DNA from 2 places in the Rhodococcus erythropolis R138 genome. Region 2 is predicted to be linked to the other one. Evidence: riboswitches for the same ligand, from Rfam matches in the RefSeq annotation. Region 2 holds a riboswitch; the other holds the start of a gene.
The links. A riboswitch is a leader RNA that binds a small molecule or an ion and turns the genes downstream of it on or off. The one in region 2 is predicted to bind S-adenosylmethionine.
Positions count from the first base shown of each region.

Region 1: it holds a riboswitch for S-adenosylmethionine, as region 2 does, so the genes downstream of both, H351_RS22015 (bifunctional o-acetylhomoserine/o-acetylserine sulfhydrylase) here and H351_RS09505 (FAD/NAD(P)-binding protein) in region 2, are expected to answer to the same signal.

Region 1 covers NZ_CP007255.1:4,791,960-4,797,927, reverse strand. The annotation lists gene H351_RS22025 (DEAD/DEAH box helicase) at 1-1,014, opposite strand, end outside; gene metX (homoserine O-acetyltransferase MetX) at 1,184-2,320, opposite strand; gene H351_RS22015 (bifunctional o-acetylhomoserine/o-acetylserine sulfhydrylase) at 2,317-3,642, opposite strand; SAM riboswitch class IV at 3,786-3,926, opposite strand; gene H351_RS22005 (NADP-dependent isocitrate dehydrogenase) at 4,232-5,455, shown strand; gene H351_RS22000 (MFS transporter) at 5,585-5,968, shown strand, end outside.
Region 2 covers NZ_CP007255.1:2,020,986-2,026,953, reverse strand. The annotation lists gene H351_RS09525 (MarR family winged helix-turn-helix transcriptional regulator) at 1-107, shown strand, start outside; gene H351_RS09520 (homogentisate 1,2-dioxygenase) at 217-1,416, shown strand; gene H351_RS09515 (hypothetical protein) at 1,413-2,282, shown strand; gene fahA (fumarylacetoacetase) at 2,279-3,469, shown strand; SAM riboswitch class I at 3,548-3,641, shown strand; gene H351_RS09505 (FAD/NAD(P)-binding protein) at 3,646-5,538, shown strand; gene H351_RS09500 (ATP-dependent Clp protease ATP-binding subunit) at 5,591-5,968, opposite strand, start outside.

The DNA.
Region 1 (5,968 bases), 2.8 Mb from region 2:
TGTGTCTTTGGTTCTGCGCAGAATGAACGGATCGATGACCGCGGCAAGCCTGGTCGCCGCGGTGGCCGATCGACCGGATTCGATCGGTACGGCAAAGCGTTGACGAAACCGTGCGCGAGTTCCGAGGACTTCGGGATTGGCGACGCGAAAGAGCGACCACAATTCTTCGAGACGGTTCTCCACCGGCGTGCCGGTCATCGCTACCTTGACGTCGGCCGACAACTGCATTGCTGCTTTGGCTGCCAGCGAAGAGGGGTTCTTGATCTGCTGTGCCTCGTCGAAGACCACTGAACTCCAATGGATCGGGGCCAATTGGTCTGCGTCGGAACGCAAGACGCTGTAGCTGGTCAGCACCGTGGCGCCGGCAGGAACACGAGTGGGAAGTGCGCGAGCGGTCCCGTGATGAACGTGCAGTGGCAGATGCGGAGCGAATCGCTCGATCTCGCGGCGCCAGTTTCCGATGACCGAGGTGGGACACACAACCAGGTGTGGACCGTCGTCGGCGCGGATCGCGATCATCGAAATCGCTTGCAGTGTCTTGCCCAAACCCATCTCGTCGGCGAGGATTCCACCGCCCGAACCCGACAGTGCAGTCAGCCAGGCAACTCCGTGCACTTGATACGGGCGCAATGTCGCCTGAATCTTTGCTCGGCGAAGACTCTCCACGGCTGCGCGCGCTTCCGTGAACAACCGCACCGTGGACCGGGCGCTTCTGATTTTCGTGTCGTCGCGCTCGATCGCGGCATGCGCTGCAGTCGGAATGTCATGTGCGCCGGTGTCGATGACGCGCTTCCATGCGAGCAACGACGGTCCGAGGTCGTCGCGACGTGCATCGAGGGTGTGCAAGGCGTCGATCGCGGTGGCGAGGTCGAGCAGTTGCGCTTCGACGTCGGTCGCTGTGATCGACTCGTGGACCGGGATCGCCAGCCGGCAGATGCCCGGCGACCCGGTCGGCATCCCCATCGCCGACAGGCGCGCTGCCGGATCTGGGTCACCCCAGAACGCGAAGGACATGTGCTCGGGAATGTACGTAGCCTGCAGGCGCGTCGAGCACGGCTGATTCACGTTCGCCGATGCTAGCCGCGCCGGCTCAGGTACGCCAATGAAAATGTCGGGAAAACCTGCAGATCAGCTGTGGTTTTCCCGACATTGACGGATCCTGAAATTGTGCCTCTGTGCCGGATCAGCGGGCCGTGCGTGCGAACTCCATCGTTCGGCGAAGCAGTCCGGCGACAGCGTCCGCCTCCGTCAGGAAGCCGTCATGGCCGTCTCTGGACTTGAGAATCTCGAGGCCCGTGCACGTCGAAATGCCGTCCGCGATCTCCTCTTGCAAACGAAGGGGATACAGCCGATCCGAGTCCACGCCGCCCACGACGACCGGCGCCGTGATCGATGCCAACGCCGCTGCAACGCCGCCGCGTCCACGACCGATGTCGTGCCGGTTCATGGCTTCGGTCAGGAGGACGTACGTGCTCGGGTCGAAGCGGTCGACCAGCTTGTCTGCCTGATGTTCCAGGTAACTCTGGACGGCGTATCGTCCACCGTTCCAAGGATTTTCGTCGTTCTGAGCGGAGTTCTCGAAGCGCGCATCCAGTTCGGACTCGGTGCGGTACGTCAGGTGCGCGATGCGACGGGCGATGCCGAGTCCGGCGCGAGGTGCCCGCCCCGTTCCGTGGTAGTCACCGCCCTGCCAATCCGGATCGGAGACGATGGCAGCGATCTGCGTCGTCTGGGTGCCGATCTGATCTGCAGTGGCCCGTGAACCGGTTGCGAGAACCAACGCGGAGCGAATGCTGTCCGGGTAGGAAACTGCCCATTCAAGGGTGCGCATCCCGCCCATGGATCCGCCGACTACCGAGGCCAACTGGTCGATCCCGAGGAGATCGACGAGCTTCTTCTCCGCCGCGATCTGATCCCGGATGGAGATCTCCGGGAACCTGCTGCCCCACGGCTTGCCGTCGTCGGCCAGCGAACTAGGACCGGTCGTGCCGCGACAACCACCGAGGACATTGGTTGCGATGACGCACCATTCGCCGGTGTCGATCGGTTCGCCCGGCCCAACCATCCCGTTCCACCAGCCGGGGGAGGGCTGATTTGCGGAGATCGGTCCGGTGACGTGTGAGTCTCCGGTCAGTGCGTGCTCGACGAGTACGACGTTGTCGCGGTTCGGGGACAGCTCACCCCACCGCTGAACGGCGAGCGAAACCGAGGGGAGTACCGCGCCGCTCTCGAGTTCCAGGGCGCCGATGTCGACGAACCCCACCTGGCCGTCGGGCGGGGGAAGGAGGTCGATCCTGGGCTCCAATTCGTTCACGGTCACGAGTTTGCCACCGCAGCCAGGCCGACGGTGATATCGGCGAGGATGTCGTCGATTCCTTCGATACCGACCGCGAGGCGGACGAGTCCGGGCGTGACACCGGAGGCGAGCTGCTCTTCGGGGGTGAGCTGCGAGTGTGTCGTCGAGGCGGGGTGGATGACGAGTGAGCGAACGTCACCGATGTTGGCGACGTGGCTGTGCAGCGTCAGGGCGTTGACGAACGTCTTGCCCGCATCGATACCTCCGGGCAGCTCGAAGGTGACGATGGCGCCGGTTCCCTTGGGCGTCAGCTGCTTTCCGCGTTCGAACCATGGCGAGGTGGGGAGTCCCGCGTAGGAAACGGAGGCCACCTCGCCGTGGCCGTCGAGGAATTCGGCGACCTTCTGGGCATTGGACACGTGGCGCTCGATGCGCAGGCTCAGGGTTTCGATGCCCTGCGCGATGAGGAACGCGTTGAACGGCGCCACGGCGGAGCCGAGATCGCGCAGCAGTTGGACGCGCGCCTTGAGTGCGAATGCCGGCGCGCCGAGGTCTGCGAAGGTGACGCCGTGATAGCTGGGGTCAGGCGTCGTGAAGTTCGAGTGGCGACCCTGCGTCCAGTCGAAGGTGCCACCGTCGACGATGACGCCGGCGATCGCGGTGCCGTGTCCGCCAAGGTATTTGGTGGCGGAGTGAACGACGATGTCGGCGCCGTGTTCGAGTGGGCGGAGCAGGTACGGCGTCGCGACAGTGTTGTCCACGATCAACGGAAGACCGTTCTCGTGGGCCAACGACGAGATACCGGGGAGGTCGAGAATGTGGTTCTTGGGATTGGCGATCGTCTCGCCGTAGAACGCCTTCGTGTTCGGGCGAATGGCTTCGCGCCACTGCTCGAGATCGTCGGGATCCTCGACGAAGGTGACTTCGATGCCCAGCTTGCGAAGGGTGTAATGCAAGAGGTTGTACGTGCCGCCGTACAGGTACGGGCTCGAGACGATGTGGTCGCCGGCTTCGGCGATGTTGAGGATCGCGATGGTTTCGGCAGCCTGACCCGAGGAGAGGAGGAGTGCGGCGACTCCGCCTTCGAGGGCGGCGATGCGCTGCTCGACGGCGTCCTGTGTGGGATTCATGATCCGCGTGTAGATGTTGCCAGGCTCGGCGAGGCCGAACAGTGCCGCAGCGTGATCGGTGCTGTCGAAGACGTAGCTGGTGGTCTGGTAGATCGGCAGAGCGCGCGCATTGGTGGCGGTGTCCGCTGTCTGCCCGGCGTGCACCTGCTTGGTCTCGAACGACCAGTTCGCGGTCGGATCAGAAGTTGCTGCGCCGTCGGCTGTGTTGTCGGTCATGATTTGTTCACTCCAGTGGTCTGACGGATAGATGTCGGACGGGGGCGAAGGATCGCCGCCCCGTGCTGGGGTCTATCTACAAGTGCGACACATACTGAGTTACCTCCGTGGGGCTCGGCCCGGTCTGGGGTCCGTCCCTGTCGGACCCGCGCTTGTCACCCGAATTGCGGTGGAACTGCGTGAGCAGATCCACGTCGGGAAACCTGGTCATCACCCGGGGCACCCCACCGCGGTTGGAGGGTTGCCGTCCAGCGAGCCGGGGCTTGACGCTGACACTCATGACCAAGTCGGATTCTACCGGGAAGTGAGCGCAGTCCTGACGCGGGGCGAATTGTGAGCCGCAACCGCACGCGAGACAGAGCGACGCAGCCCACTAGCAGGAAAAAGTTACTCGCGAGTAGAGACCGATGGGTGGACCTGCCGGTTGCGGCCTCACGGGTTAGCAGTACGCTTGTCTTGTTTGGGACTCATCTCCCGAGATCAGTCCACACCGTCTAGGTTTGATAATCGAACCGTTCGCGGACCCACTCACAAAGTGTGACCGCAACCGTGTAACCAGGGAAACTTCCTAGGAGGACGCGAAGCACCCATGTCCAAAATCAAGGTTGAGGGCACCGTCGTCGAACTCGACGGCGATGAGATGACGCGCATTATCTGGCAGTTCATCAAAGACAAGTTGATCCATCCGTATCTCGATGTGAACCTCGAGTACTACGACCTCGGTATCGAGTACCGCGACGAGACCGACGACCAGGTCACCATCGACGCAGCGCACGCGATCCAGAAGCACGGCGTCGGCGTCAAATGCGCCACGATCACGCCGGACGAGGCACGTGTCGAGGAATTCGGTCTCAAGAAGATGTGGCGTTCCCCGAACGGAACGATCCGCAACATTCTCGGCGGCACGATCTTCCGCGCACCGATCATCATCTCCAACGTTCCGCGACTCGTTCCGGGCTGGACCAAGCCGATCATCATCGGCCGTCACGCATTCGGCGACCAGTACCGCGCCACAGACTTCAAGGTCCCCGGCCCCGGCAAGGTGATGATCACCTACACGCCTGAGGACGGCAGCGCACCGATCGAGCACGAACTGGTCAACTTCCCCGAAGAGGGCGGCGTCGTCCAGGGGCAGTACAACTTCACCACGTCCATCCGTGACTTCGCTCGCGCGTCGCTCACCTACGGACTGCAGCAGAACTACCCGGTGTACCTGTCCACCAAGAACACCATTCTCAAGGCGTACGACGGTGCCTTCAAGGACATCTTCCAGCACGTCTACGAGACCGAGTTCAAGGCTGAGTTCGATGCCGCAGGTCTGACCTACGAGCACCGCCTCATCGACGACATGGTCGCTTCCGCACTCAAGTGGGAGGGTGGATACGTCTGGGCATGCAAGAACTACGACGGCGACGTCCAGTCCGACACCGTGGCCCAGGGCTTCGGCTCGCTCGGCCTCATGACGTCGGTTCTGCTGACACCGGACGGAAGGACCTGTGAGGCAGAGGCTGCTCACGGCACCGTGACGCGTCACTACCGTCAGCACCAGCAGGGCAAGCCCACCTCGACCAACCCGATCGCGTCCATCTTCGCGTGGACCCGCGGGCTCGAGCATCGTGGCAAGCTCGACAGCACCCCTGAGGTCATCGGCTTCGCGCAGGCGCTCGAAGACGTTGTCATCAAGACCGTCGAAAGCGGCCAGATGACCAAGGACCTCTCGATGCTGGTCGGCGGCGATCAGGGCTACCTGACCACCGAGGAGTTCCTCGGTGCACTCGACGTGAACCTGCAGAAGGCCATGGCCGCGAAGTAGATTCACTGTTTCACCTTCTGATGGGACGTCCGGGAAACCGGGCGTCCCATTTGTGTTCGCGGTCTCACGTGAGTGAACTCACCCGCTCTCACTTGGAAGTTCAACCAGGTGTGAGACCACAATTGATCAGTGACTTCGTCTACCCTCTCCCGTTCTGACACCTCGACACCCGGGGTTCGTTCCGCCAGAGGTCCAGCGATGCTCGCTCTTGCCCTCGGCGGTTTCGGTATCGGCACAACCGAGTTCGTCGCCATGGGATTGCTCCCGGAAATGGCATCCGGGCTCGGCGTCTCGGAACCCATCGCGGGTCACGTGATCTCGGCGTACGCGCTCGGGGTTGTCGTCGGTGCTCCGCTGATCGCTGCTCTCACCGCACGGGTACCGCGCCGCACCCTGTTGATCGCACTCATGGTCGCATTCACCGTCGGCAATGCCGCTTCGGTCTTTGCGCCCTCGTACACGACGCTGATGATGGCTCGATTCGTCGCCGGATTGCCGCACGGCGCGTACTTC
Region 2 (5,968 bases):
ACGCCTGGGTCAGCGTCCTGAGCGAGGCCGAACAGCGAATTCTTGTCATGCTCCTGGACAAACTGATCACCAACCGCAGCCAGTTCGACGTACGCGGACGTAACTGACATAGACCCGAACCCCCTTGAAGGGTTGCGCCCATCACATCATTTTAGTTAATGTATTTACTATCTGGTGGAGGTGAGCCAGGCAGAACAGCACAGAAGGAGCCCCGTCATGGCGTTCTATCGACAACTCGGCAACATCCCACCGAAGCGTCACACCCAACACCGTGACGAGTCCGGCAACCTCTACTACGAAGAACTGATGGGAGAGGAAGGTTTCTCCTCGGATTCTTCGTTGCTCTACCACCGCGAGATCCCGTCGGCCATCGTCGACGCAACGGTCTGGGAACTGCGCGATCAGAGCACAACCCCCAACCATCCCCTCAAACTGCGCCATCTGAAACTCCACACGCTGTTTCCCGAAAGCACCTGGAACGAGACCGACGTGGTAACCGGCCGTCGTCTCATCCTCGGAAATGCCGACGTGCGACTGTCCTACGTCGTTGCGGCGGCGCCATCTCCCCTGTACCGCAATGCAATCGGCGACGAGATGGTCTACATCGAATCTGGCGAGGCGACCGTCGAGACTGTCTTCGGCACACTCGAGGCCTGTGAAGGTGACTACGTCCTGATCCCGATGTCCACAACGCATCGATGGATCCCCAAGGGTGACAAACCACTTCGTGCCTACGCCATCGAAGCGAACAGTCACATCGTCCCGCCCAAGCGCTATCTTTCCCGCTTCGGCCAGCTACTCGAGAACGCACCGTTCTGTGAACGAGACCTGCACGGACCGACCGCGCCCATGATCGCCGAAGGCACCGACATCGAGGTACTGGTCAAGCACCGCACGTCGGCGGGCATCGTCGGCACCCGAATGGTTTATCCCACGCACCCTTTCGATGTCGTCGGTTGGGACGGATGCCTGTACCCGTACACCTTCAACATCTCCGACTACGAGCCGATCACGGGCCGTGTTCACCAGCCGCCGCCCGCGCACCAGGCATTCGAGGGGAACAACTTCGTGATCTGCAACTTCGTGCCCCGCAAGGTCGACTACCACCCCCTGTCGATCCCCGTGCCGTACTACCACTCGAACGTCGACTCGGACGAGATCATGTTCTACTGCGGCGGTGACTACGAGGCACGCAAGGGTTCCGGCATCGGGCAGGGTTCGATATCGATTCATCCCGGCGGCCACGCCCACGGCCCACAACCCGGCGCGTACGAGCGAAGCATCGGCGCCGAGTTCTTCGACGAGCTGGCCGTGATGGTCGATACGTTCCGGCCCCTCGAATTGGGTGAGGGAGCCTTGGCCTGTGAAGACGAAGCGTACGCCTGGAGTTGGGCAGGGCGGGGGCCTCAGCAATGACGATCATCTCCCCACTCCTGCGCGGCCTGTGCGACGACGCAGCACTCTTCCCACCCGGCAATGCTCCTCTCGCCGAGGCAGTTCCGGCCCACGCGGCCTACCAGCAGGCGGACTATGACGCACTGGTCGGGCCCTTCGTCTTTCCCGCGCCGCGATTGAGCGAACTGGCCGCGTACGTTTCAGCTGACAACCCGGTGACGCTGAGTCTGACTGTGCCGGCCGGTCCAGCCGATACGGCGGCGGCACTGTCGAACGCGCTCGCTATCCCCGGTGTCAGCGTCGCCGCCGTCGAAGTGGGAATTCCTGACGGGTTGGACGCCGAAGCCGCCTTCGAGGAACTCGCTCCCGTCCATGCCGCTCATCCCGACCTGGACATTTTTGTCGAGGTACCCCGCGGTGATCGACGCGTGGACTTTCTGACGGCGCTCGAAACCGCCGGGTATTCCGCGAAGTTTCGCACCGGAGGAATTGTCGCCGAAGCGTACCCGGACGAGGACGAGCTCGCCGACGCCGTGATATCCGTTGTCCGAGCGGGCATCCCGTTCAAGGCGACCGCGGGACTGCATCACGGCGTGCGCAATACCGATCCGGAGACAGGTTTCGAGCAGCACGGCTTCCTCAACATCATGGTGGCCGTCAACGCTGTGAGGCGGGGCGCCGACCGCTCGGAAGTTGTTGCTGCTCTGGCGCAACGCGATGGCGAATCGATCGCGCAAGCCCTGGCCGAACTGACCGCGGACGAGGCCGGCGAGGTGCGTCGCCGCTTCCTCTCGTTCGGGACCTGTAGCATTTCGGACCCTCTCACCGAACTCGAAGGTCTCGGATTGATCGTCCGCTCCGACAAAACCGAAGGAACACTCGTATGACCGTCACGACCATCGACATTCCCGCCGACTCGTTGTTCGGGATCGACAATCTGCCATACGGCATCTTCTCCCCCGCCGGAGGATCACCGCGTGTTGGTGTTCGGGTCGCCGACTCGGTGGTCGATCTCGCAGCGACACTGGGAGATTCCGTCTTCGCCGAACCGACTCTGAATGCGTTCATGGCGCTGGGCCGGGATCAGTGGGTATCGGTGCGTAATCGGATCACGGATCTAGTGACCGGCGAAATAGACTCGGACGCAGTGTTTCCCGTCGACTCAGTCACAATGCACTTACCGATCGCGGTGGCCGACTACGTGGATTTCTACGCGTCGGAAAATCATGCGACCAACCTCGGACGCCTGTTCCGACCCGACGCTGCCCCCTTGATGCCGAACTGGAAGCACCTTCCGGTCGGATACCACGGGCGCTCGAGCACCATCGTCGTCTCCGGCACCGATATCGTTCGCCCCTGCGGACAGCGCAAGTCACCCGATCAGGAGAACCCGGATTTCGGACCGTCCCGCCGCCTCGACATCGAGGCCGAAATGGGCTTCATCGTCGGAACTCCCTCGAAGATGGGCGATTCCATCACCCCGGACGACTTTGCCGAGCACGTCTTCGGCGCCGTCGTCGTGAACGACTGGTCCGCCCGGGACATCCAGGCGTGGGAATACGTCCCTCTCGGCCCGAATCTCGGGAAGAGCTTCGCGACGTCCATTTCTGCGTGGGTTGTTCCGTTGCTCGCGCTCGAAGCTGCCCGAATCGATACGCCGGTGCAGGACCCCGAACCTCTCTCTTACCTGCGCGGCGAGGAGAAGTGGGGGTTGGACATCGACCTGGCCGTCGATTGGAACGGTCACGTCGTCTCCCGGCCGCCCTACGCCCAAATGTACTGGTCGCCGGCGCAGATGCTCGCGCACACCACTATCAACGGCGCAGCAGCGAGCACCGGCGATCTCTTTGCATCCGGAACCATTTCCGGACCGGACAAGGATCAGCGCGGCGCCTTCATCGAACTGACCTGGGGTGGCAAGGAACCCGTGACCGTGGGCTCCGAGACTCGAACCTTTCTCGAAGACGGCGACACCATCGCCATCTCAGCCACCGCTCCCGGCGTCGGGGGATCACGAATCGGCTTCGGGGATGTTCACGCTCGGATCCTGCCGGCAACGCAAACCGAAAGATAACGATTGACAACTGTTTGATTCACGCTGATCTGATGTCCGGAATTCCTTGCCTCACGATTCTCCGAAGATAAGCTGGACTAACCATCCAGAGCGATCGAGAGTCCTGGCTCCGTGACGTCGCAGCAACCCCCTCTGCTGAGGTGCGGGTGCTTTCTGCCAGGTCCGATGGAGGACTCGTGCCAGGCGATCGACCCCGTACCTCAGTGGGGACAGCAGCTGTCGTCGTGATCGTGGGCGGTGGCCCCCGCGGGACCGGCGTACTCGAGCGAATCCTCGCTCACGAATCGGTGAACGCCGATCCCGTACCGATCGACATTCACGTCGTGGACCCGTATCCGGCAGGCGCCGGCCGCATTTGGCGAGGCAGCCAGGCGCCGCTTCTGTGGATGAATTCGACAACCGCGGACGTCACGATGTTCACCGACGAGACCACCGCCGTGACCGGCCCGGTGCTGCCGGGTCCGACCCTCGCGGAATGGGTCGCCGAGCACTCGACTGAACTTGCCGAATTTCCCGAAATCGCGGCAGAAGTTCCGATGATCACCCCGTCGTCGTTTGCATCGAGGTCACTACAGAGCCGATACCTGAACTGGGTGTTCCAGACCGCGGTCGACTCTGCACCAGCGCACGTCGACGTTCGGGTTCATCGACGATCCGTGGTCGACATCGTGAACGTCGGCGAGATACAGACGGTTCATCTGGACGACGGAGTTGTCATCGAAGCGACGGCCGTCCTTCTCGCGCAAGGGCACCCCGATGCGTTGGCTGCCCCGCGTGAAACCGCGCTGACCAGCTTCGCGTCCGAGCACGGGTTGACCTACGTAGGTCCGGGATACACCGCCGACCTCGACGCCGATGTCATTCCCGAACGCGAACCGGTTCTGATCGCCGGGCTCGGGCTGGCTTTCATCGACTGGATGGTTCTCCTCGCCGAGAGCCGCGGCGGCGTCTTCGAACGCGGTGAGGACGGCACCCTCACTTACACTCCCTCGGGTCGGGAACCTCTGTTGTACGCCGGATCTCGTCGAGGCGTGCCGTACCACTCCAAGATTTCGTACTCGATCGCCGACGCGCGGCCACCGCTACCCCGGTTCTTCACCGCTGATCTTGTGCCCGGCGACGGGCCGTTGGATTTCCGAAACGACATCTGGCCGCTGGCGTCGAAAGAATTGGCAGGCGCCCACTATCACGAACTGTTCGCGTCGCACCCGGATCGGACGGTGGGCACCTGGGAGGAGTTCGACGCCGAATTCGCCTCGCTGGCTTGGGGATCGTCTCGATTGCAGGAACTGGTCGAGAACGCAGTTCCGAAGCCGGAAGACCGTATCGATCTCGAGCGACTGAACCGCCCACTCGGCGGTGAGCGCTACGACGGACTTGCCGAGGTCCAATCCCGGATCAACGAATACATCTCGGCAGACGTCGCGCGGAGGTCGGACCCGTATTTCAGCGCCGACGCCGCTGTCTTCTCAGCGCTGCTGTCGACGTACATGACTGTCGGAGAATTGCTGCGGCGCGGCAGAATCCCGGCCGAATCCGTCGCCAAGGACGTCGAGGGTTGGCTTCATTCGTTCTTCAGCTTCATCGCCAGTGGTCCGCCACCCGAGCGACTGGAACAGTTGATCGCGCTCAACGAGGCCGGCATCGTCCAGTTCCTCGGGCCGGATTCGGCGTTCTCCACCGAAATCGACCCGGTAACGGGGGCTGGGATCTTTGTCGCTCGTAGTGCGTCGCACACCGACATCGTGGCCGCGAACACCCTCGTCGAAGCACGCTTGCCGGTTGCGTCCATCAGCGCGAGCGGTGACTCGCTCCTGCGGACGCTTCACGGTCGGGGGGAGGCAGTCGAACTTCGTGCGACCGTCGACAGTTCGGCGAAGCTCGCCGTCGACGGTACTTCACGAATTCTCGACCAGGACAACACAGCTCATCCTCGCCGCTTCGCGGCCGGGCCGTGGGTTGCAGGCCACAACTGGTCGGCGGCTTTCCCTCGTCCCCGTACCAATGCGGGGTTTTTCCGGCACAACGACGCCCTGGCGGCGGAGATTTTGGGCGCTGCGCGCCTGTGAGCGGTTAGGGAGTCCAGAGACTCCCTAACCGCTCACAGGGGCTGTGCCCCTCCTAGCTGAACACCAACTCACCCTCGTCAACCGCGACGGTGATGCTGCCGCCCTCTTCGAGGAGATCATCGAGCAGCATGTCGGCGATCTTGTCGTCGACCACACGCTGAATCGAACGACGCAACGGGCGAGCCCCGAACTCGGGTTGATGCCCGTGCTCGGCAATCCAGTCCACTGCGTCGGCGGTGAACTCGATGTCGATGCCCTTGGACTGCAACCGCTTCCGGCTGTCGTCGAGCAACAGATCAGTGATCCGGTGCAGTTGCTCGGTGTCGAGCTTGCGGAAGATCACTATCTCGTCGATGCGGTTGAGGAACTCCGGCCGCATCGATTCGCGCAACCTGGCCATCACGCGGTCGCGCAGTGGCTTCTCCGCCGA